Regions from separate parts of the Lacinutrix sp. MEBiC02404 genome, predicted to be linked through region 1. Evidence: riboswitches for the same ligand, from Rfam matches in the RefSeq annotation. Region 1 holds a riboswitch; the other holds the start of a gene.
The links. A riboswitch is a leader RNA that binds a small molecule or an ion and turns the genes downstream of it on or off. The one in region 1 is predicted to bind S-adenosylmethionine.
Positions count from the first base shown of each region.

Region 2: it holds a riboswitch for S-adenosylmethionine, as region 1 does, so the genes downstream of both, ACVCXO_RS09795 (Na+/H+ antiporter NhaC family protein) here and ACVCXO_RS18670 (O-acetylhomoserine aminocarboxypropyltransferase/cysteine synthase family protein) in region 1, are expected to answer to the same signal.

Region 1 covers NZ_JBSHNV010000220.1:955,497-966,226, reverse strand. Annotated here, with positions in the region: gene ACVCXO_RS18690 (phosphoadenosine phosphosulfate reductase domain-containing protein) at 1-434, opposite strand, end outside; gene ACVCXO_RS18685 (RrF2 family transcriptional regulator) at 556-966, opposite strand; gene ACVCXO_RS18680 (trans-sulfuration enzyme family protein) at 992-2,155, opposite strand; gene thrA (bifunctional aspartate kinase/homoserine dehydrogenase I) at 2,180-5,629, opposite strand; gene ACVCXO_RS18670 (O-acetylhomoserine aminocarboxypropyltransferase/cysteine synthase family protein) at 5,657-6,949, opposite strand; SAM riboswitch class I at 7,071-7,193, opposite strand; gene ACVCXO_RS18665 (hypothetical protein) at 7,301-8,845, opposite strand; gene ACVCXO_RS18660 (2-isopropylmalate synthase) at 8,992-10,167, shown strand; gene leuC (3-isopropylmalate dehydratase large subunit) at 10,201-10,730, shown strand, end outside.
Region 2 covers NZ_JBSHNV010000180.1:119,279-130,008, forward strand. Annotated here, with positions in the region: gene ACVCXO_RS09780 (N-acetyltransferase) at 1-85, opposite strand, end outside; gene ACVCXO_RS09785 (alpha/beta hydrolase) at 204-866, shown strand; gene ACVCXO_RS09790 (lytic transglycosylase domain-containing protein) at 924-1,853, shown strand; SAM-I-IV-variant riboswitch at 2,013-2,108, shown strand; gene ACVCXO_RS09795 (Na+/H+ antiporter NhaC family protein) at 2,155-3,465, shown strand; gene ACVCXO_RS09800 (DUF2892 domain-containing protein) at 3,469-4,047, opposite strand; gene rpmH (50S ribosomal protein L34) at 4,234-4,395, shown strand; gene carB (carbamoyl-phosphate synthase large subunit) at 4,496-7,348, shown strand; gene ACVCXO_RS09815 (DUF3307 domain-containing protein) at 7,438-8,142, opposite strand; gene ACVCXO_RS09820 (transcriptional regulator) at 8,139-8,753, opposite strand; gene ACVCXO_RS09825 (acyl-CoA thioesterase) at 8,944-9,507, opposite strand; gene ACVCXO_RS09830 (6-phosphogluconate dehydrogenase) at 9,509-9,874, opposite strand; gene ACVCXO_RS09835 (hypothetical protein) at 9,920-10,177, opposite strand; gene rmuC (DNA recombination protein RmuC) at 10,170-10,730, opposite strand, start outside.

The DNA.
Region 1 (10,730 bases):
TCGGTTTGACGCACTCTAATATTTGTAAACCATAAATCGGGTTGATGCTCTTGCAATGCTCTTCTAAAAGGTTCTAATTTTACAATTTCAGAAAAGGCTGCATGATTATCATCTTCTATAGTTGGTAAACCTATGGTTGCATCTATCTCCTCTTTAGTTTTTAACGATTGGTATTTATTGATTTTTAAATCAAAATCCTCTATAAGATTAGCAGCATGCGCATAGGTAGTTGGTTCATTATATAATGTATCGCACCAAATCACCTTTATATCTTTATCATGCTTAGACATGGTACTTAACAATATTGCAGAGTATTTCCCAAAACTTGTCGTTACTATTCTGTTGTCAGATAGAGTTAAAGCCCATTGAATAATTTCATCAGGTGTTTTCGTTTTTAACTCTTTGTTTAGTGTATTAATATCTAATTTGATCATTCTGTTCTTTTAATTCTATAAATCCCATCGACTTACTAGGGTAATAAAGCAAATGTATTATTTTATTCTTCTTTAAACACTAATTAAATCATAAAAATAGGGGGTTGTTTTTATTAATATGTTAACGAGTTAAATCTGCAAGCGAGGTATTTCGAAAAATATCTAAAGTATTATCTCTCACTTTAATCATTAACAAATGTACAGCACAAGAGGCTTCGTCTGGGCAATCGGAACATTTTTCGTAGAAGTTTAAACTTACACAAGGAACCATTGCAATTGGACCTTCTAAAATTCGCATGACATCTACCATTTGAATTTCATTTGGTGTTTTTAAAAGATAATAACCGCCACCTTTTCCTTTTTTAGATCCTAAAAACCCATTTTTCCGTAAGCTTAACAGTATACTTTCTAGAAATTTTCTTGAAATGTTTTCACTTTTAGAAATCGTTTCAATAGCTACTGGTGCATTACCTTCTTGTTTCGCCAAAAAGGTGAGCGCTTTAATTCCGTATTTTGTTTTCTTTGAAAGCATCTTACAAAGGTACTTCTTTTAAAGATTAATCTAAAGCCTGTTTTAAATCGTTAATAATATCTTCTACATTCTCTAAACCAACCGAAACACGAACTAATCCATCTGTAATTCCCACTTCTAATCTATCCGTTTCATTTAACTTACTATGTGTTGTAGAAGCTGGATGTGTTACAATAGTTCTTGTATCTCCTAAATTTGCAGAAAGGGAAGCCATTTTAATTTTATTTAAAAAATTTCTTCCTGCTTCTATTCCACCTTTCACTTCAAAAGCGACAATATTTCCTCCTTTTCTCATTTGCTTTTTAGCAATTTCGTATTGTGGATGCGACTTTAAAAAAGGATATCTCACTAAGTTCACATTGGTATGCGACTCTAAAAACAACGCCACTTTTTCGGCATTTTCGCAATGTCTATCTACTCGAACAGCAAGTGTTTCTAGACTTTTGGACAATACCCAGGCATTAAATGGAGATAATGCAGGGCCTGTATTTCTGGAAAACAAATAAATTTCTCGGATTAAATCTTTACTCCCAACCGTAACGCCTCCCAAAACGCGACCTTGACCATCTATTAATTTAGTTGCAGAATGAATTACTAAATCTGCTCCAAATAAAATCGGATTTTGCAAATATGGTGTTGCAAAACAGTTATCTATTACCAATAAAATATTGTGTTTTTTAGCAATGTTTCCCAAGCGTTCTAAATCGATAATATCTACTGCTGGATTTGTCGGACTTTCAGCATATAGAATTTTGGTGCTAGGCTGAATTAAAGCGTCAATGCTGTCTAAATCGTTTACATTAAAATAACTGGTGGTGATATTCCATTTTGGTAAAAACTTGGTAAACAATCCATGTGTTGAACCAAAAATACTCCGTGCAGAAACAATATGATCTCCTGCATTTAGCAACGCGGCAAATGTGGAAAAAATAGCAGACATACCAGTTGCAAAGGCATAACCAGCTTCTGCACCTTCCATTTTACATATTTTATCTACAAATTCCGAAGTATTCGGATTGGTAAAGCGGCTATAAATATTTCTATCTTTTTCTTCTGTGAACGAAGCTCTCATGTCTTCGGCATCTTCAAAAACAAAACTAGAAGTAAGATACATTGGCGTGGAATGCTCTAAAAACGGAGAACGTTCCATCTGAGTTCTAATTGCTTCGGTTTCAAAATGCTTGCTCATACCAATTTAGGTTATTAAATACTATTAATTATTATTTTCTATTAGTCTCAAAATATCACCAAAAACACCTCTTGCCGTTACTTGTGCTCCCGCTCCTGCACCTTGAATCACCAATGGTTGTTCTCCGTACGATTCTGTATAAATTTCAAAAATAGAATCCGATCCCTTTAAAGCACCCAACGGTGAACTTTTAGGAACAGAAACTAATTTCACTTCTAATTTCGCACCATTTTCATCTTCTAAATTCCCAGACAAATCTCCAATATATCGCAATACATGCTCTTTTTCTTGGTTATTTTTTAACGTCGAATAGGCTTCATCCATTTGACCCAAACCATTCAAAAACGAAGATACATTTACACTTTGTAGCGCTTCCGGAATTAAATTCTGAATCACAACATCTTCCATTTCATTATTTAAATCTAACTCTCTAGCTAAAATGAGCAGCTTTCTAGCAACATCATTTCCGCAAAGATCTTCTCGTGGATCTGGCTCTGTAAACCCTTTTTCTATGGCGTCTTTTAATACTTCGGAAAATAATCTATCTTCCACAGAAAAGGTATTAAACAAATAACTTAACGAACCAGAAAACACACCACGAATACGCGTAATGTTTTCACCGGAAAGATGTAATAACTTAATGGTATCGATTAAAGGCAAACCCGCTCCGACATTAGTTTCGTATAAATATTTTTTCTGATTTCTATCTAAATTCGCTCTTAGTTCCTTATAAAAATTCAAACCTATTGTGTTTGCAATTTTATTGGATGACACCAAATCAAAACCATGAGAAACTAACGTATTGTAATTCTCTACAAAGGTTTTACTTGCCGTATTATCTATTGCAATTAAATTTTCTAAATGGTGTTTATCTGCAAAATCTAAAATACTCTGAATAGCATATGTTTCTCCATTTTCTAGTATTTCTTCTTTCCAATTTTCAGTAACCCCATTTTTAGATAACAGTATTTTTTTCGAATTAGAAATGGCGAAAATATTCAGTTTTACACCTTTGCGTTTTTCAATTTCTTTTGCAGAAGATATTATTTGATTAATTAATGCACCACCAACCAAACCATGACCAAAAATAGCGAGATTCACTTTTTTTGAACTGTTGAACACTTCGCCATGAATGACATTTGCAGCCTTTAACAATTGATCTTTTCTAACCACTAAACTTACATTCTTTCCGGTAAACGTATTATTGAAAAGCAATGGTGTAATTTGATTTTTTATAAGTGCATTAAATGGTTTATGAAAGGCACTCAATTCGATACCAATAATAGAAATCACCGAAACATCGTCTACAACATCAATCTTATTAACGTCTTGCGAGTAAAAATCATTTTCAAACTCGCGCTCTAAAGCAATAACGGCTTGTGTGGCTTTATCTGCATCAATAATTAATCCAATTCCTCTTTCTGAGGAACCTTGAGAAATAATACTTACACTAATATCATGTGCGCTTAATGCTTTAAAAATTCTAGCATCCACACCAACTTTACCTAACAACCCTCGACCTTCTAGGTTTATTAGAGCGACATTATCTAAAACAGATAAGGAAGTAGCTTCCGTGCTATCTTTTTTGGCAGTAATTAAGGTACCTTCATCGTCTGGATTAAAAGTATTTAAAATACGAAGGTTTATATTTTTTTCTAATAACGGAATGATGGTTTTTGCATGTAATATTGTCGCTCCAAAGTTTGCTAACTCATTCGCCTCGGCAAAAGAAAGCTCTTTAATCTTTTTTGCATCTGGAACCAAATCTGGATTAGCAGTATAAATTCCGTTAACATGCGTATAATTCTGAAGCTCTTCTGCATCTAAATAATTTGCCAATAAAGCAGCCGAATAATTACTACCATTCCTTCCTAAAGTGGTGGTTTCATTTTTCAGATTAGAGCCAATAAAGCCGGTTACTACATTCACTGTAGTTCCATTATATTGTTTAAAATGCGCCAAAACATTCTCTTTAGAAACATTATGAATTGGTTGCGAGTTACTAAAATTACTATCTGTTTTAATTAAAGCTCTAGCATCTGTTGCATTAGCATTTACTTTTTGTTCCTTTAGTAATTCTGCAATTAATTTAGCAGATAAAATCTCACCAAAAGCCAACACTTGATTTTCAATTTTCTCACTATAATCTCCTAATAAGAATACGCCTTCAAAAATAGTTTCTAAGGTTTTAAATTCTTCGGAAAAATCTATCGTTTTTAAAGGTGCAATTTGGTATTCTTGAAATGCTAAAAACGCTTCTTTGTATGCTTCTTTTTTGGAAGCTTTCACAAGAATTCCCTCCAACTCATTCGTTGTATTTGCTCTTGCCGAAACCACAACGGTTATACGCTCTTCTTTATTTACTTTATTCTTTATAATGGAAATAGCGTTGTTTAAACCTTCGTTATTCGCTAAAGATTTCCCACCAAACTTTAATATTTTCATTTTATTTTTTTTACAATTCGGATTAAAAATAGTTTCAATTATTTTTTCTAACTGCTCGAATTCTATTAAAAAAGCATCATGTCCATGATCGGAATTAATTTCATTATACGTCACATTTGGATGCAATAATGCTAATTGTTTTTGTGTTTCTCTGTTTTCTTCCGCAGTAAAAAACAAATCCGAATCTACACCTACAATGGTAATATTAGCATTGATATTTTTTAAAACAGTATCGAAATCACCTCTGTCTTTTGTGACATCTATACTTCTTAATAATTGGTTCATTAATTTATATGCCGACAACTGAAAACGCTCTTGCAATTTTTTACCATGATGCAGCAACCAGCTTTCCACATTAAAAATTTCTAACTCCTTATTTCTACTTCTTTTAAAACGTTCTTTAAAAGATTTTGGCGTTCTATAACAAAGCATAGCGTGCATTCTTGCGTCATGTACTGGATTGCTCGAATTCACTAAAAACTGCTCTTGTATTTGGCAATTTGCAATTAGCCAATCTGTAGATTTCCAATCGGTTGCAACCGTAATTAAATGTGTTGCTAAATTTGGAGATAGCACAGCCATTTCCCAAGCAATTCCTCCTCCTAAAGAACCACCAATCATTGCAAATACAGCCGATATATTCAATTTTTGAAGTCCTACTAAAAATAATTCTGCAATATCTCTTGCTACAAAATCTTTGTAGTTAGTAATTACAAAACCATCGTAACCATTTCCAGGAATATTAAAAGCTAAAACGGTATACGTATTTGTATCAATCACTTTGTTGGGACCAATAACATCACTCCACCATCCATCATTACCGGTTACATTACTATTTCCTGTAAGCGCATGATTCACCAATACAATTGGTGCTTGATGTAAAGGTTGTCCGAAAATTTGATACGACAATTCCACATCCTGATTCACGCCAGAAGCAAGTTGGAAACCAGAAATTTTTATGTAATGCAATGCAGCCATTATTACGTTTGGAGTAGTTAGAAATGCTACGCAAAAAATATTACGCAGCATTTATTTATGAACACGAATGAAGATGTATTAAGCCAGAACTGTTTTCTTTAAAACTTGAAAAGCTTCTTTTAAATCTGCTTTTAAGTCTTCAATATTTTCAATCCCAACAGACAAACGAATTAAATCTTTTGTAACTCCTGCTGATTCTTGAACTTCATCACTTAGCTGCTGGTGTGTTGTACTTGCTGGATGAATAATTAAGGATTTTGTATCGCCAATATTAGCCAGCAATGAAAATAATTTGGTCGTATCTGCTATTTTTTTAGCAGACTCATAACCGCCATCTACACCAAAAGTTACCACACCACTTTGTCCGTTTGGCAAGTATTTTTTAGCAAGCTCTTTGTACTTACTAGTTTCCAATCCTGGATAATTCACCCAATTTACTTCAGGTTGTTCTTGTAACCATTTTGCTAATTCGAGTGCATTTTGACTATGTTTTTTAATACGTAACTCTAAAGTTTCTAAACCTTGAATGATTTGAAAAGCATTAAAAGGACTCAATGCAGCACCATAATCACGAAGACCTTCAATTCGAACTTTTGCAATAAAAGCTGCTGCTCCAATAGCTTTGCTATATACTAAACCATGATAACCTGCAGAAGGCTCTGTGAATTCCGGGAATTTTCCGTTCGTCCAATCAAAAGTTCCAGCGTCGATAATAATTCCGCCAAGGGAAGTTCCGTTACCAGTAATATATTTTGTTAGCGAGTGAATTACAATGTTTGCACCATATGCTATTGGATTTAATAAATATGGAGTTGCCACGGTATTATCTACAATTAAAGGCACTTTACTACTTTTAGCTTCTTTAGAAATAGCTTCTAGATCTAAAACATCTAATTTTGGATTCCCTAAAGATTCTACAAAAAACGCTCTTGTATTCTCTTGGGTTGCATTTTTAAAATTTTCGGCATCCGAAGGATCTACAAAAGTGGTTGTAATACCGTGTCTTGGTAGCGTAACACTTAATAGATTATAGGTTCCTCCATACAAACTGCTCGATGCCACAATATGATCTCCAGCTTTTAAAAGTGTCAGTAATGTTGTAGAAATAGCTGCTGTTCCAGAAGCTGTTGCTACTGCTGCAATTCCGCCTTCCAAGGCAGCTAATCGTTGTTCTAAAATATCGTTTGTAGGATTATTTAATCGGGTATAAATAAAGCCTGGAACCGAAAGATTGAATCTTCCTGCTGCATCATCCGAATCGTTAAAAACATAAGATGTTGTTTGATAAATTGGAACGGCTCTGGTTCCTCCTGTTTTACTAACGTCGTGTCCTGCGTGCAACGCTTTGGTTGCGAATTTTTGTGTACTCATTTTTCTAAGTTTTTTTGAATTAAAATAAATTAAACCAAAAGCCAAATAAGCCTCGTTAGAAGCGTACTTAATAGAAAAATGTTAAAAAGAAAATACTAATTACAGATGGGTAATTAGATTTGAGTTATCTATCCAATATTTCGATTAATGAATCGAAAATTAAGTAGAATTTAGCACCTTCTTAGTAAATCTAAGGGTTGCTAAGGCTTCAACGAGTCTATCTCTCCGCCTTTCTTGATAACATTTCAGTAAGTGTTTGAACTTTGTGAGCACAAATATTGCATCACAAAAGTTTAATATCCAAATTTTTAAAGCTTTTTTTATTTCTTTTTTTTGAAATCAGATAAAAATCTAAGCATAGTTTTCAATATACTTGTCTTTGATAACCTGACCTACAGGCTTATTTTCAATTTTACTTTCCAGCCAAGAAATAATATCTAAATATAAAAATGCACGACGTTCATACGGATGATCTTCATATTGTTTTAAAACTTCTAATAGTTTTTTAAACTCTTTTTTAAGGTCTTGCGGATAAATATCTTGTAAACCTCTAATGAATTTTATCATCTCTTTTTGCACTTCATGCAAATCATTCATCTTGATTAAAAATTTATAAGTACTTCTTAACAAGGTTTCTAAATGATAATCTAAACCCGCTTCATAATGCGCAACAAGATTTAAAACTCTAGAAAAACAGAGCAAATCTTCTCGCATGGAAAGTGTTTTATTGGATATAATTTTATCTAAATATTTAATACATTCTTTATTATTCCCTGCTCCAAAATGCATACTTGCAAACTTGTAATAGAAAACCATTTTATGGTGTGCATCAATTTTAGTTTTGAATGGAATTAGCTCCTTTTCTATTTGAGGAATAAGCGACAAACCTTCGTCAAAACTACCATCGATAAAGTGTCCATTTATTTTATGAAAATTAGTATATAGAAAAACTAAGCTTGCTACATTTTCGTCTTTAGGGAAGTTTTCTGCATGAACTGCAGATTGAAACTCGTTTAGTTTTTCAAGAAATTTGGGTTTATTTCTAATAAAAAATATAGCCTCTAAAAGATAGTTATTTCCTTTTAAAAAGAAAACTGGATTTAGATTTATCATACTTGGATTCTGATAAAATAAATCCACCCATTTGGAAGCATATTTATAACAATTTAAAAAATCTTGTAACAAAAAGCTATACCATAAATGCGCTTTATAAAACCATAATTTCTCTCTAAAACCTACTTTAGCTATATTAAATTTGGGTAGCCTTTTATTAAAATAATCGGTTACTAAAAGGCTTTCTTCTTCGTTTTTAACATAACCTGTTTTTAAGATTATACTATATAATTGAAGTGATAAATTCGACAATTTACTAGCAATAACATTTAACGAACTAATCTCTTTTGCTTGCATTGCCAATGCATCTGCACGTGTACTTATACTTCGCGTAATGTATTGGGATTCGATTATTTTTTCTAATTCAATAATCTCAAAAGCAGCATTTTTTTCTTCGTTAACAATTGCCAACTCTTTTGCCTTATCCAGAATTTTTAGACTTTGTTTATACAATCCTTTATGATATAGAATAGACGCAAAATCTAACTGCTCTCTAATTTGAGAACGTATATTTTGATGGGAAGGATTTAATTTTAAACTTATTAAAATCTGCTTGTACAAATGCGCTTTTACATTAGCAACCTGTTGTTTTTTAACAATACCGCTTTTAATAATGGAAGCCTCGTCATACGTTGGGGCCTTATCTAACAGGTTAAACAATTTTAAAAACTTAGAATCTGAATTTACTCCAAGTCTGCCCACATACAATTTAAATTGTCGCTTTTCAGATTTAGTTAATGACTTAACTAATAAAAATAAATTATCTTTTTGTTCTTTAGTTATCAATAGAATATTGTTTTAACTATTTGATTTTCAATACATTAAATTAAGTTTATGCTTTTGAGCATCGTAAAAGTAAATCAAAAACAAATAATAATACCTAATCAAAATATAAATTCGTAATACAATACTAAAATATATTTTGATATATGTCAAATAACAATATACAAATATTCGATACAACACTGCGTGATGGAGAGCAAGTTCCTGGTTGTAAACTGAACACCGAACAAAAAGTTATAATCGCAGAGCAGCTAGACGCACTTGGAGTGGATGTCATTGAAGCGGGTTTTCCCGTCTCTAGTCCAGGAGATTTTAAATCGGTTCAAGAAATTTCTAGGATTGTAAAAAACGCTACGGTTTGTGGTTTAACTAGAGCTGTAGAAAACGATATTAAAGTTGCTGCAGAAGCACTAAAATACGCTAAAAAACCTAGAATACATACAGGAATCGGAACATCAGACTCTCATATTATTCATAAGTTTAAGTCGAATAAAGAAGCAATCATAGAGCGTGCTTTTGCCGCTGTAAAGTATGCAAAGTCGTTTGTTGAAGATGTGGAATTTTATGCAGAAGATGCAGGAAGAACAGATAACGAGTATTTAGCTAGAGTTTGCGAAGCTGCAATTAAAGCTGGCGCTACCGTTTTAAACATCCCAGATACTACAGGATATTGTTTACCAAGTGAATATGGTGCAAAAATCAAATATTTAAAAGAAAATGTAAAAGGCATTGAAAAGGCAATTTTATCTTGTCATTGCCATAACGATTTAGGTTTAGCAACTGCCAACTCTATTGAAGGAGTAATAAATGGCGCTCGCCAAATTGAATGCACCATTAACGGTATTGGTGAACGTGCAGGAAACACTGCTTTAGAAGAAGTAGTGATGGTATTAAAACAACATCCATATTTAAATTTAGATACCAATATTAAAACCGAAATGCTTTACGGAATTAGTCAATTAGTTTCCGATAGCATGGGGATTTATACCCAACCAAACAAAGCAATTGTTGGCGCAAATGCTTTTGCACATAGCTCCGGAATTCACCAAGATGGCGTTATTAAAAACCGTGAAACGTACGAAATCATCAACCCCAAAGATGTTGGTGTAACAGAATCGGCTATTGTTTTAACCGCTAGAAGTGGTAGAGCTGCTTTAGCATATAGATCTAAAAATATTGGTTACGAATTAACCAAATTACAATTAGATGAAATCTATGCAAGCTTTTTAACGTACGCCGATAATAAGAAAGAAATTAATGATCATGATATTCATCAAATCATTGAAACTAGTAAAGTATACCAACAAATAATTAGCGCTTAGTTAATTGAAATTACCGCTTTCGCGGAAACAAATATGAGTAAGAAAACACTATTCGATAAAGTTTGGGATGCACACGTGGTGGACACTATAGAAAATGGTCCACAAGTTCTTTATATAGACAAACATTTAATACACGAAGTAACAAGTCCGCAAGCTTTTAACGAATTAGAAGATCGCGGAATTCCTGTTTTTAGACCAGAACAAATTGTTGCAACAGCAGATCATAATACACCAACACAAAATCAAGATCAACCAATTAAAGATGAATTATCTAGAAAACAACTAGAACAACTATCTATTAATTGTAAAAAAAATAATATTACGCTTTACCAATTGGGCCACAAATACAATGGTATTGTACATGTAATGGCTCCCGAATTAGGTTTTACCCTACCAGGAATGACTATGGTTTGTGGCGACAGCCACACCTCAACACATGGCGCTTTTGGCACCATAGCTTTTGGTATTGGAACCAGTCAAGTAGCACAAGTTTTTGCGAGCCAATGCTTACTACTCACAAAACCAAAAAGCTTAAGAGTTTCGGTAAACGGAAAGCTTAAAAA
Region 2 (10,730 bases), on a different contig from region 1:
ATTCAATTTTTGCTAATTCATCTTCAATTTTTAATTCATATTGACGTAAGAAGTCATTATCAATTAATTCAGCTGCATCAATCATAATTAATTTGTTTTAATTCAATAGAAAAATAAGGAGTCAAAACTTTTTTGCATAGTTTTGTGCAGTAAATTTACGAAAATTAATCGGTTATTTATAGTTATTAAGAACTTAAAAACTAATGAATCAAGAACTTATACATGTGTATTTAATGCCTGGAATGGCTGCTAATCCTACTATTTTTGAAAATATAAAATTGCCAGAAGACCAGTTTCAAATACATTGGTTAGAATGGGTAATTCCTCATAAAAATGAATCTATAAGTGATTATGCAAAACGTATGACGCTTTTTATTAAAGAGGATAATGTGGTTTTACTAGGTGTTTCTTTTGGAGGTATCTTAGTGCAAGAAATGAGTAAGCATATTAAGCTACGAAAACTTTTTGTTGTATCTTCTGTGAAAACTATGCATGAGTTGCCAAAACGTATGAAACTTGCAAAGCATACCAAAGCTTATAAAATTTTACCAACTAGTTTAGCTGGTAATATAGATGCCATAGCAAAATATACATTTGGTAAAAGTGTGGCGAAAAGAGTAGAGCTTTATAAAAAATATATGTCAGTAACTAGCACTGCCTATTTAGATTGGGCAATTGAGCAAGTAGTATGTTGGCAGCAAGATAAACCAATACCAGGAGTGATTCATATTCATGGGGATAAAGACATGGTTTTTCCATATAAACATATTACAGATTGTATCACTGTTAAAGGAGGAACGCATATCATGATTATTAATAAATATAAGTGGTTTAATGAAAATTTGCCAAAATTGATATTACAGTAATTTCTGGCGTAAATTTTGCTAGATATTATTTAACTTTATAAAAAAAAATCAAGGACTATGAAAAGGATTAAAAATGCACTCGCACTAGTTGGGTTATTTGGGATATGCGGGATGTGTGTTTTTGCATTGCAAGATGCGCCAACGGATGAGAATTTTGAAAAAAAGATAATAAACGATTATAACGTTTACGCGTTACAAGTCCCTAGTTATTTGGATTTTGCAGGAGAGCAAGTCCCATTACATAATCCAGATATTTTAGAACGTATGGATAGAGAATTGTTAGTAAATACATACTGGCAATCTAATGGGTTTTTAATGTTTAAACGTGCACGAAAATACTTTCCTATAATAGAACCTATTCTTGCAAAACATGGTATTCCTGACGATTTTAAATACTTAGCAGTTATTGAGAGCGGACTAACAAATGCAAGATCACATGCTGGAGCAAGTGGGGTTTGGCAAATAATGAAAGGTACCGGAAGAGAATATGGTTTAGAAGTAAATGATAATGTAGATGAACGCTATAATATTGAATTAGCAACAGAGGTTGCTTGTGTGTACTTAAAAAAATCTAAAGAGAAATTAGGCTCTTGGACGCTTGCAGCTGCTGGATATAATGCTGGAATGGCTGGAATGGCACGAAGGTTAAAAGAACAAGATGTCTCTGGTTATTACGATTTACTTTTAGGAGAAGAAACGGGGCGTTATGTATTTAGAATTGTGGCATTAAAAGAAATTTTAAGTCATCCAGATAAATATGGTTTTAATTTTAGAGATAAAGATCTTTATAGTTATATACCTACTTATAAAGTAGAAGTAGATACTGTGGTAACCGATTTTGCAAGTTTTGCTAAAGGATTTGGTATAAACTACAAAATTCTTAAAATACACAATCCGTGGTTGCGTGAACCAAAATTAAATAACGCATCTAGAAAAAAATATTTAATAGATATTCCGCGTGAAGGGTATTATAAAACGAACCCTTAAATAAATAGGTGTTTATAAAAAAAGGAATAGCTTTAAGTGTAAAGCTATTCCTTTTTTTTGTTTAAAAATGTAGCAATCTTTCATTTACTAAATAGTTTGTTAAAATTATCTAATTTAAGGGCGTACCAAGTATTTATTCCTATATATTTGCCGACTTAAATTAATTATCAAGAATCTCGAAAGGAGATAGCAACCTGCAATAACAAGCAAGGTGCTAAAGCGATAAGCCAATATTTTGGAAAAAATGTTAATTCAATTTCTTCTCTATTTGCTTTTTGTCTTCTTAACATTAAAAAGAAAAATGGCAAAACCTAATCACATTACACCAAGTTTTAAAGCACTAATTCCCTTATTTGTATTTGTATTTACTTTTTTAGGCGTTGGTTTATACCAAAACGACTTTTATGCACTTCCAGCTCCTATAGCAGTTATCTTGGGTATTATAGTCGCCTTTTTAATGTTTAAACAATCGGTTAACTCTAAAATTAAAACCCTTTTAAAAGGCTGTGGAGATGATAAAATACTAACCATGTGTTTAATCTATTTATTAGCAGGAGCTTTTGCGGCTATTACTAAAGCTACAGGAAGTGTGGATGCTATTGTAAATCTAGGTTTAGACTTTATAGCTATTGAGTATATTTATTTTGGTGTGTTTATTATTGCAGCTTTTTTATCTGTTTCTACGGGAACCTCAGTAGGTGCGATTGTTACCTTAGCACCAATTGTTATAGGGATTGCAGATCAAGGAGGAACATCGCTAGCAGTACTTTGTGGTGCATTACTAGGTGGTTCTATGTTTGGAGATAATTTGTCTGTAATATCTGACACTACTATTGCAGCAACACAATCTCTGGGTTGTAAAATGAGTGATAAGTTTAAAGAGAATATAAAAATAGCACTTCCAGCAGCTATTATTACTTCTATAATTTTAGTGGTTCAAGGTTTTGATTTGGAAAGTAATATTACGGAAGATGTAATTTACAACTACTCTGTAATAAAAATACTACCTTATATTTTAGTTATTTTACTTTCCGTTTTTGGAGTAAATGTTTTTGTAACCCTTCTTTTAGGAATTATTTCTGGAGGTATATTAGGCTTGTTTTATGGAGACTTTACACTGATAGAATCTACCAAAATTGCATATTCTGGGTTTACTAGTATGACCGAAATATTTTTACTTTCTTTATTAACAGGAGGTTTGGCTGCTTTAGTAGAAAAAAATGGAGGAATAGAGTATGTTTTAAATAAAATTAAAACCTTAATTAAAAGTAAAAAATCTGCTCAATTTGGTATTGCAGGCTTAGTAAGTACCATAAATGTTGCTATTGCTAATAATACGGTATCTATTATTATAGCGGGGTCTATTGCTAAAACTATTAATGATGAATATGCTTTAGATAATAAGAAAACAGCTTCTATTCTAGATGTTTTTGCTTGTATTACGCAAGGACTATTGCCTTATGGGGCACAAGTCTTAATGATTTTAAGCTTTTCTCAAAGCAAAATTAGCTATATCGATTTGGTAGAAAATACATGGTACTTACTATTACTATTAGTAAGTACCATTTTATTTATTTTTTTTAGAACGAATAAAAAACAGGTAATTCAATAAGAATTATCTACTTTTTCTTTTTTGCGAACGCATAGAACCACCTTGACCATAATGTTGATTTGGTGCTTGTGCGCGCTTCATATTATCTTTCATCATTTTAATCTGATCTTTTAGCATATCGCGCTTGTCTAATTTTTCAGCTTCCTTTAAAAGTAATTGCGCTTCTTGCTTCCTTCTTTTAGTAAAAGCAATACCAGCTAAATTTAATTTTGCCATCGCTAAATCATGATCCATAGATAAGCCAAGAGAAATTGCTTTTTTAAATCGTTTTTCAGCTTCACCCATATCGGTTTGGCTAACCATAATACCTTTAAGGTAATTAAAATAACCTTCCTGTTTTTTCACTAAAGCAGCCGTCGGATTTTTAATTTTATCTAACCATTTGTTGGCTCCTTCAAAATCTTGCTTACGTAATTTTAAAAAAGCTAATAAAATAATTTCGTTTTTAAAGTATAAGAAAATGAAGATTAACGACAGTAAAATAAACATAATACCATTACCAATATAACCTTCTATAAACTGCCAAACAGCGACTCCTATTATACCTGCGGCAATAATTAACTTGAAATTTTTGTTGTACATTTTTTACTAAAATTTGTGGATTACAAAGAAACTAAATTTTTATGAAAAACACTGCTTTATAAATTTCAAAAAAATATTTATATTTTGGTTTGTTAAATAAAAAAGGCTTTGTATATTTGCGCGCACATTTGAGGAAACTCAACACTGAGAAAATTTATAATTAAGAAGATTTAAAAAAATAAGACAATGCCAAAAAGAACGTTCCAACCATCAAAAAGAAAGAGAAGAAACAAACACGGTTTCAGAGAAAGAATGGCATCTGCTAATGGAAGAAAAGTACTTGCACGTAGAAGAGCTAAAGGAAGAAAGAAATTGTCTGTATCAACGGAAACAAGACATAAAAAATAATGATTAACAATTGTTAATATATAAAAGGCGTTACTTAGGTGTAACGCCTTTTTTTATATCTAATAAATAGTATTTTTGCAACACACTATAATTAAATAAAATGCCAAAAAACACGCAACTAAAATCGATTTTAATTATTGGTTCTGGACCAATTGTTATTGGGCAAGCCTGTGAGTTTGATTATTCAGGAACTCAAGCCTTACGCTCCTTAAGAGAAGATGGTATAGAAACCGTTTTAATTAATTCTAATCCTGCAACTATCATGACAGATCCTTCTATGGCAGATCATGTGTACTTGTTGCCTTTAACCAGTAAGTCTTTAATTCAAATTTTAAAAGAACATCCGCAAATTGATGCTGTTTTGCCAACAATGGGCGGACAGACAGCTTTAAACTTATGTATTGAAGCAGATGAAAAAGGGATTTGGAAAGATTTTGGTGTAGAAATTATTGGTGTAGATATTGACGCTATTAATATTACCGAAGATAGAGAGAAGTTTAGAGAGCTAATGCTTAAAATTGGTATTCCAATGGCGCCTCAGGCTACTGCAACTTCCTATTTAAAAGGAAAAGAAATCGCACAAGAGTTTGGTTTTCCTTTAATTATTAGAGCTTCCTTTACTTTAGGTGGAGCAGGAGCGTCTTTTGTACATAAAGAGGAAGACTTTGATGAGTTATTAACCCGCGGATTAGAAATTTCTCCAATCCATGAGGTAATGATTGATAAAGCATTAATAGGTTGGAAAGAATATGAATTAGAACTTTTACGTGATGCTAATGATAATGTAGTAATTATCTGTTCTATTGAAAATATGGATCCTATCGGGATTCATACTGGAGATTCTATTACCGTTGCTCCAGCAATGACATTAAGTGATACAACCTATCAGAGAATGCGCGATATGGCAATTCATATGATGCGTAGTATTGGTGATTTTGCTGGTGGTTGTAATGTGCAATTCGCTGTAAGTCCGGATGAAAACGAAGATATAATCGCTATTGAGATTAATCCTCGTGTTTCGCGTTCTTCCGCATTAGCGAGTAAAGCAACAGGATATCCTATTGCAAAAATTGCTGCTAAATTAGCTATTGGTTATCACTTAGATGAATTACAAAACCAAATTACAAAATCTACTTCTGCTTTATTTGAGCCTACTTTAGATTATGTAATTGTGAAAATACCACGTTGGAACTTCGATAAATTCGAAGGTAGCGATAGAACACTCGGACTTCAAATGAAATCTGTAGGAGAAGTCATGGGTATTGGTCGTTCTTTTCAAGAAGCATTACATAAAGCAACACAATCTTTAGAGATTAAACGTAATGGTTTAGGCGCAGATGGAAAAGGATATAAAGACTATGATCAAATTGTAAGCAAGCTGAAACATGCAAGCTGGGATCGTGTTTTTGTTATTTATGACGCTATCCAAATGGGAATTCCTTTAAGTAGAATTCATGAGATTACTAAAATTGACATGTGGTTCTTAAAGCAATATGAAGAATTATATATGCTTGAAAAAGAAATTTCAACTTTTAAAGTGGAAACCATTCAAAAAGATTTATTGCTAGAAGCTAAACAAAAAGGGTATGGTGACAGACAAATAGCACACATGCTTGGTTGTTTAGAAAGTCAGGTTTATAATAAACGGGAAGAATTAGGTGTTAATAGAGTGTATAAATTAGTGGACACTTGTGCTGCAGAGTTTAAAGCAAAGACTCCTTATTATTACTCTACGTTTGAAAATGATGTAGAAACGGCAGACGGAAAACGCTATGCAGATAATGAAAGTGTGGTTTCCGATAAAAAGAAAATTATAGTGCTTGGTTCTGGTCCAAATAGAATTGGTCAAGGTATCGAGTTTGATTATTGTTGTGTGCATGGTGTTTTAGCTGCCGCGGAATGTGGTTACGAAACCATCATGATTAACTGTAATCCAGAAACGGTTTCTACCGATTTTGATACTGCAGATAAATTATACTTCGAACCTGTTTTTTGGGAACATATCTATGATATCATCAAACACGAAAAACCGGAAGGTGTAATCGTACAACTTGGTGGACAAACCGCTTTAAAGCTTGCTGAAAAACTAGATAGATATGGAATCAAGATTATTGGTACCACATATCAAGCTTTAGATTTAGCAGAAGATAGAGGTTTGTTTTCTAATATGTTGAAAGAAAATAATATTCCGTATCCAGAATTTGATATTGCTACAACTGCAGACGAAGCATCGGCAATTGCAGATGTTTTAGACTTTCCAATATTGGTAAGACCTTCTTATGTACTTGGTGGACAAGGAATGAAGATTGTAATAAATAAACAAGAACTAGAAAAACACGTTGTTGATTTATTAAGAAGAATGCCAGGAAATCAATTACTTTTAGATCATTATTTAGATGGTGCAATAGAAGCAGAAGCAGATGCTATTTGTGATGGCGAAAATGTCTATATCATTGGTATTATGGAGCATATTGAACCTTGTGGAATTCACTCTGGAGATAGTAATGCAACATTGCCTCCTTTTAATTTAGGAGAGTTGGTTATGCAACAAATAAAAGACCACACTAAAAAAATTGCATTAGCATTGAATACGGTGGGTTTAATAAATATTCAGTTTGCTATTAAAGATGAAATCGTGTACATTATTGAAGCGAATCCTAGAGCATCACGTACGGTTCCTTTTATTTCTAAAGCATATGGTGAACCTTATGTTAACTATGCAACTAAAGTGATGCTAGGAGAGAAGAAGGTTACCGATTTTGACTTTAAACCACAATTAAAAGGGTACGCAATTAAGCAACCTGTGTTCTCCTTTAACAAGTTTCATAATGTAAATAAACAACTTGGACCAGAAATGAAAAGTACTGGAGAAAGTATACTTTTTATAGATGATTTAAAAGATGATGAGTTTTACAATTTATATTCTCGTAGAAAAATGTATTTGAGTAAATAGAACCCATACATATACTATATAAAAAGCGAAGTATTTAACTTAAATACTTCGCTTTTTTATGTTTTAATTTTTCGTTTTGCTTCCTTTTATTACGAGGCTATTTGAAATAGTATTCCTGTTAATATGGCAATTCCAAAACTAATAAGCGTACCAATTAATATGTATTCGGTAAGCTTTCGGTGTTTCGATTCTTTTAAATCTCCAAATCTAAAAACAGATTTTGCAGTGATTAAAAAACCAACAGCTTCCCAATGGTCTGTAACTATAAAAATGAAGACTAAAATACGCTCTAAAATTCCGATGTATTTACCAGCATCTTTAAGGGATTCATTACCTTCTGTAAGTTTCGAAATATCCCATTTAGAAAAAATGGTTTTCATGATTATGGAAACTGGTTGCGTTAAAAAAGCGAAACAGGTTATTAGGAGTAGGTTTTCTTCCGAAAAAATAGCTTTATAATCTAGTGCTGTATTGGTATATACAAAGTAGGTTATTATAATTACAGTAATATGAAGTACTTGATCTATAAAGAATAGGAGACGTTTTGTTTTTTTCTTTTGAATAATAAGCTTAATCGCATCTATAATAAAGTGTGTAATACCAATAATAAGTACGATTGGCCAAAGTGAAAGATCCCAAAGAATTACGAGTAATAATACAATATGAATTAATATATGAAAATATAGTTTCGGGGATTTTAACTTTTTGCGCTCTTTATCTTTAACCCATTTTTGTGGTTGTAAAAAGAAATCGCCTATAAAGTGCGCCAATAAAAGTTTAATAAGTAGTATCATAGCAAGCTGCTTATTTTTTTTATATACATGTTGTTTAACGCTAATATTTCATCCAAATTAGCTCGTTTAATACGTTTGCTAATGGCATTTTGATTGGTTCCTATTCGTTTTGCTAAATTTTCTTGCAAGGCTTTAGGGTTTTCTAAAGTTAATTTAACAATTTCTGCTGAATTCACTGTCCAATGATCCATACTAATTAAAGCCAATTTAAAATACAGGTTTAATTCATCATTAAGTATTTGCGATTTGGTTTTTATTTTAAGGTTTTGTTTTTCTTTTTTTAAGGTTTCAAAAGTTTCCCCAGAAAATATAAAAGCTTCGCCATTAGATTCTGTAACATCTTTGCCTTGATATGTTTTTTCGCCAATACCAATAGCCAATCTAACGTCTAATCCTTTTATCATTTTAATAGCTGCTTTTATGTAAATAGCAGCTTCAAAACTTTTGGTGACGTCTTTCATTTCTATTTGAAAACTATCGCCACGATAGATTTCCCAAAGTGTAGTATCTGTTTCTAAATACGATAGCGCAGCTTTTAAATGGCTAATCCAAACCTCCGGATTTGTTTGTCCGCGAGATTTAATGATGTCTCCTGTTAGTATGCTTGTCATTCTATTTTAAGTATAAATCACGTTATTCGGTGATAATTATAATTATCGTAGGATCCCGTGAGAATCAAATATATTCCTTTTTTATGGAATAATCAAATATATTCCCTTTTTGTGGAATAATTTAATTTATTCCTTTTTTAAGGAATAAATAGAGATATACCGTTTTTACGGAATATGAATAGAAAGAATATTAATTTGAAAAGTTATCCGGTAAATCAATACGAACACGATGGTCTTTTAAATCATTGAAATAATTTTCTAAAGAAAAATCTACATGATTAAATTCTTCTTGTCTAGCTCTATGATTTTCGTTACGATTTATTGCTTTTAAAAAACGAACTACTTCTTTTTTATCATTTAAGATTAAACCAGGAACAAGTACAGATTTACCTGCATCATCTTTGGCAACCATTGTAAAATACGAAGAGTTACAATGTTTAGTTTCACCGGTTCTAATGTTCTCTGCTTCTACGCGAATACCAACAACCATAGAGGTGCTACCAACATAATTAACAGATGCCTTCATGGTTACCAAATCACCAATTTCTATCGGACTTAAAAAATCAACGGTATTAACAGATGCAGTAACACAATAGGTTTCCGAATGTTTGGAACCACAAGCAAAAGCAATTTCATCCATCAAACTTAAAATATAACCACCATGAATTTTACCTCCAAAATTTGAGTGGGATGGTTGCATGAGCTGCGATATACTTATACGAGAGGAATCTACTGTCTTAAATCTTAGTTTCATATTAGTATCTATTATTTCGTGAGGTATCTTCCTCTACTTTGGTGATAAAATATTTGGTATCTCCTAACCAAAAGAAGGTTTTATAACGTTCAAAATACGTAAGTTTTACAAATTTACCTTGTAAACGATTTAATTCTTGGATGGCTTGCTCTTCTTTATCTTCTACCGAAAACTCAAATAGTTGTGCCTCAGATACACCTTGGCTAATTTCGCCTTCCCATGTTTTAAATAGAACTCCTTTGCTAGTAAATTTAACCAATTGTCCAGCTCGAACACCTTCGCTATACGTTGCAAAATATATAAAGCAGAAATATCCAGCTACTATAAGTACTATTGTAATTAGTGCTTTTATTAAAAATTTTATCATAATATGTATATGTTAATCGTCAGATGCAACGTGTTATATATTGCTTTAGTCTTCATGTCTTTTTTCTTTAATACCAATTTCCGTTTCCATTCTGTAAAAAAGACCAATAGCAGATAATAGGATTCCTAATAGTAATGTTATAATTATAATAAACATATCAAAATCTGGTTTATTTAGGATACTATAACCCGAAACTAACAAGACAATGCCAAAGCTAACTAAACCAACACCAATAACTAAGACTCTATAATACCGATAACGTAAAAACCATTTATATATAGTATCGATTTTTTTCTTATTCATTATCTTCTTTTGCTCTTTTTATAAATGTTTCAGGCAATGCTTTTTTTGCTTTAGCTCCTAGTTTTTTAATTTTTTCCACACTAGTAATTAGGTTTCCTTTTCCTTCCACCAATTTATTCATAGCCGAAGAGTAGTCTTTTTTAGCATCGTCAATTTTCTTTCCTACTCCTGTTAAATCGGTTACTAAACCATGAAATTTATCGTATAAAGCGCCAGCTTGCCTTGCAATTTCAATAGCATTTTGCTGTTGCTTTTCATTATTCCACATACTATCCACGGTTCTTAAAGTGGCTAATAAAGTAGATGGTGTCACAATAACAATATTTTTTTCAAAGGCTTTGTTATATATCGAGTTATCCGCATTTATAGCTACAGCAAAAGCAGGTTCTATTGGTATAAAAAGTAACACGAAATCCGGACTTTCAATATCGTATAAATCTTCGTATTTCTTTTCGGAAAGCTGATCTACATGTCTTCTAATCGAATTAATATGTGCTTTTAGGAAAACCTCACGTTCATCATCTTCGGCATTTACATAACGTTCATAATCTGT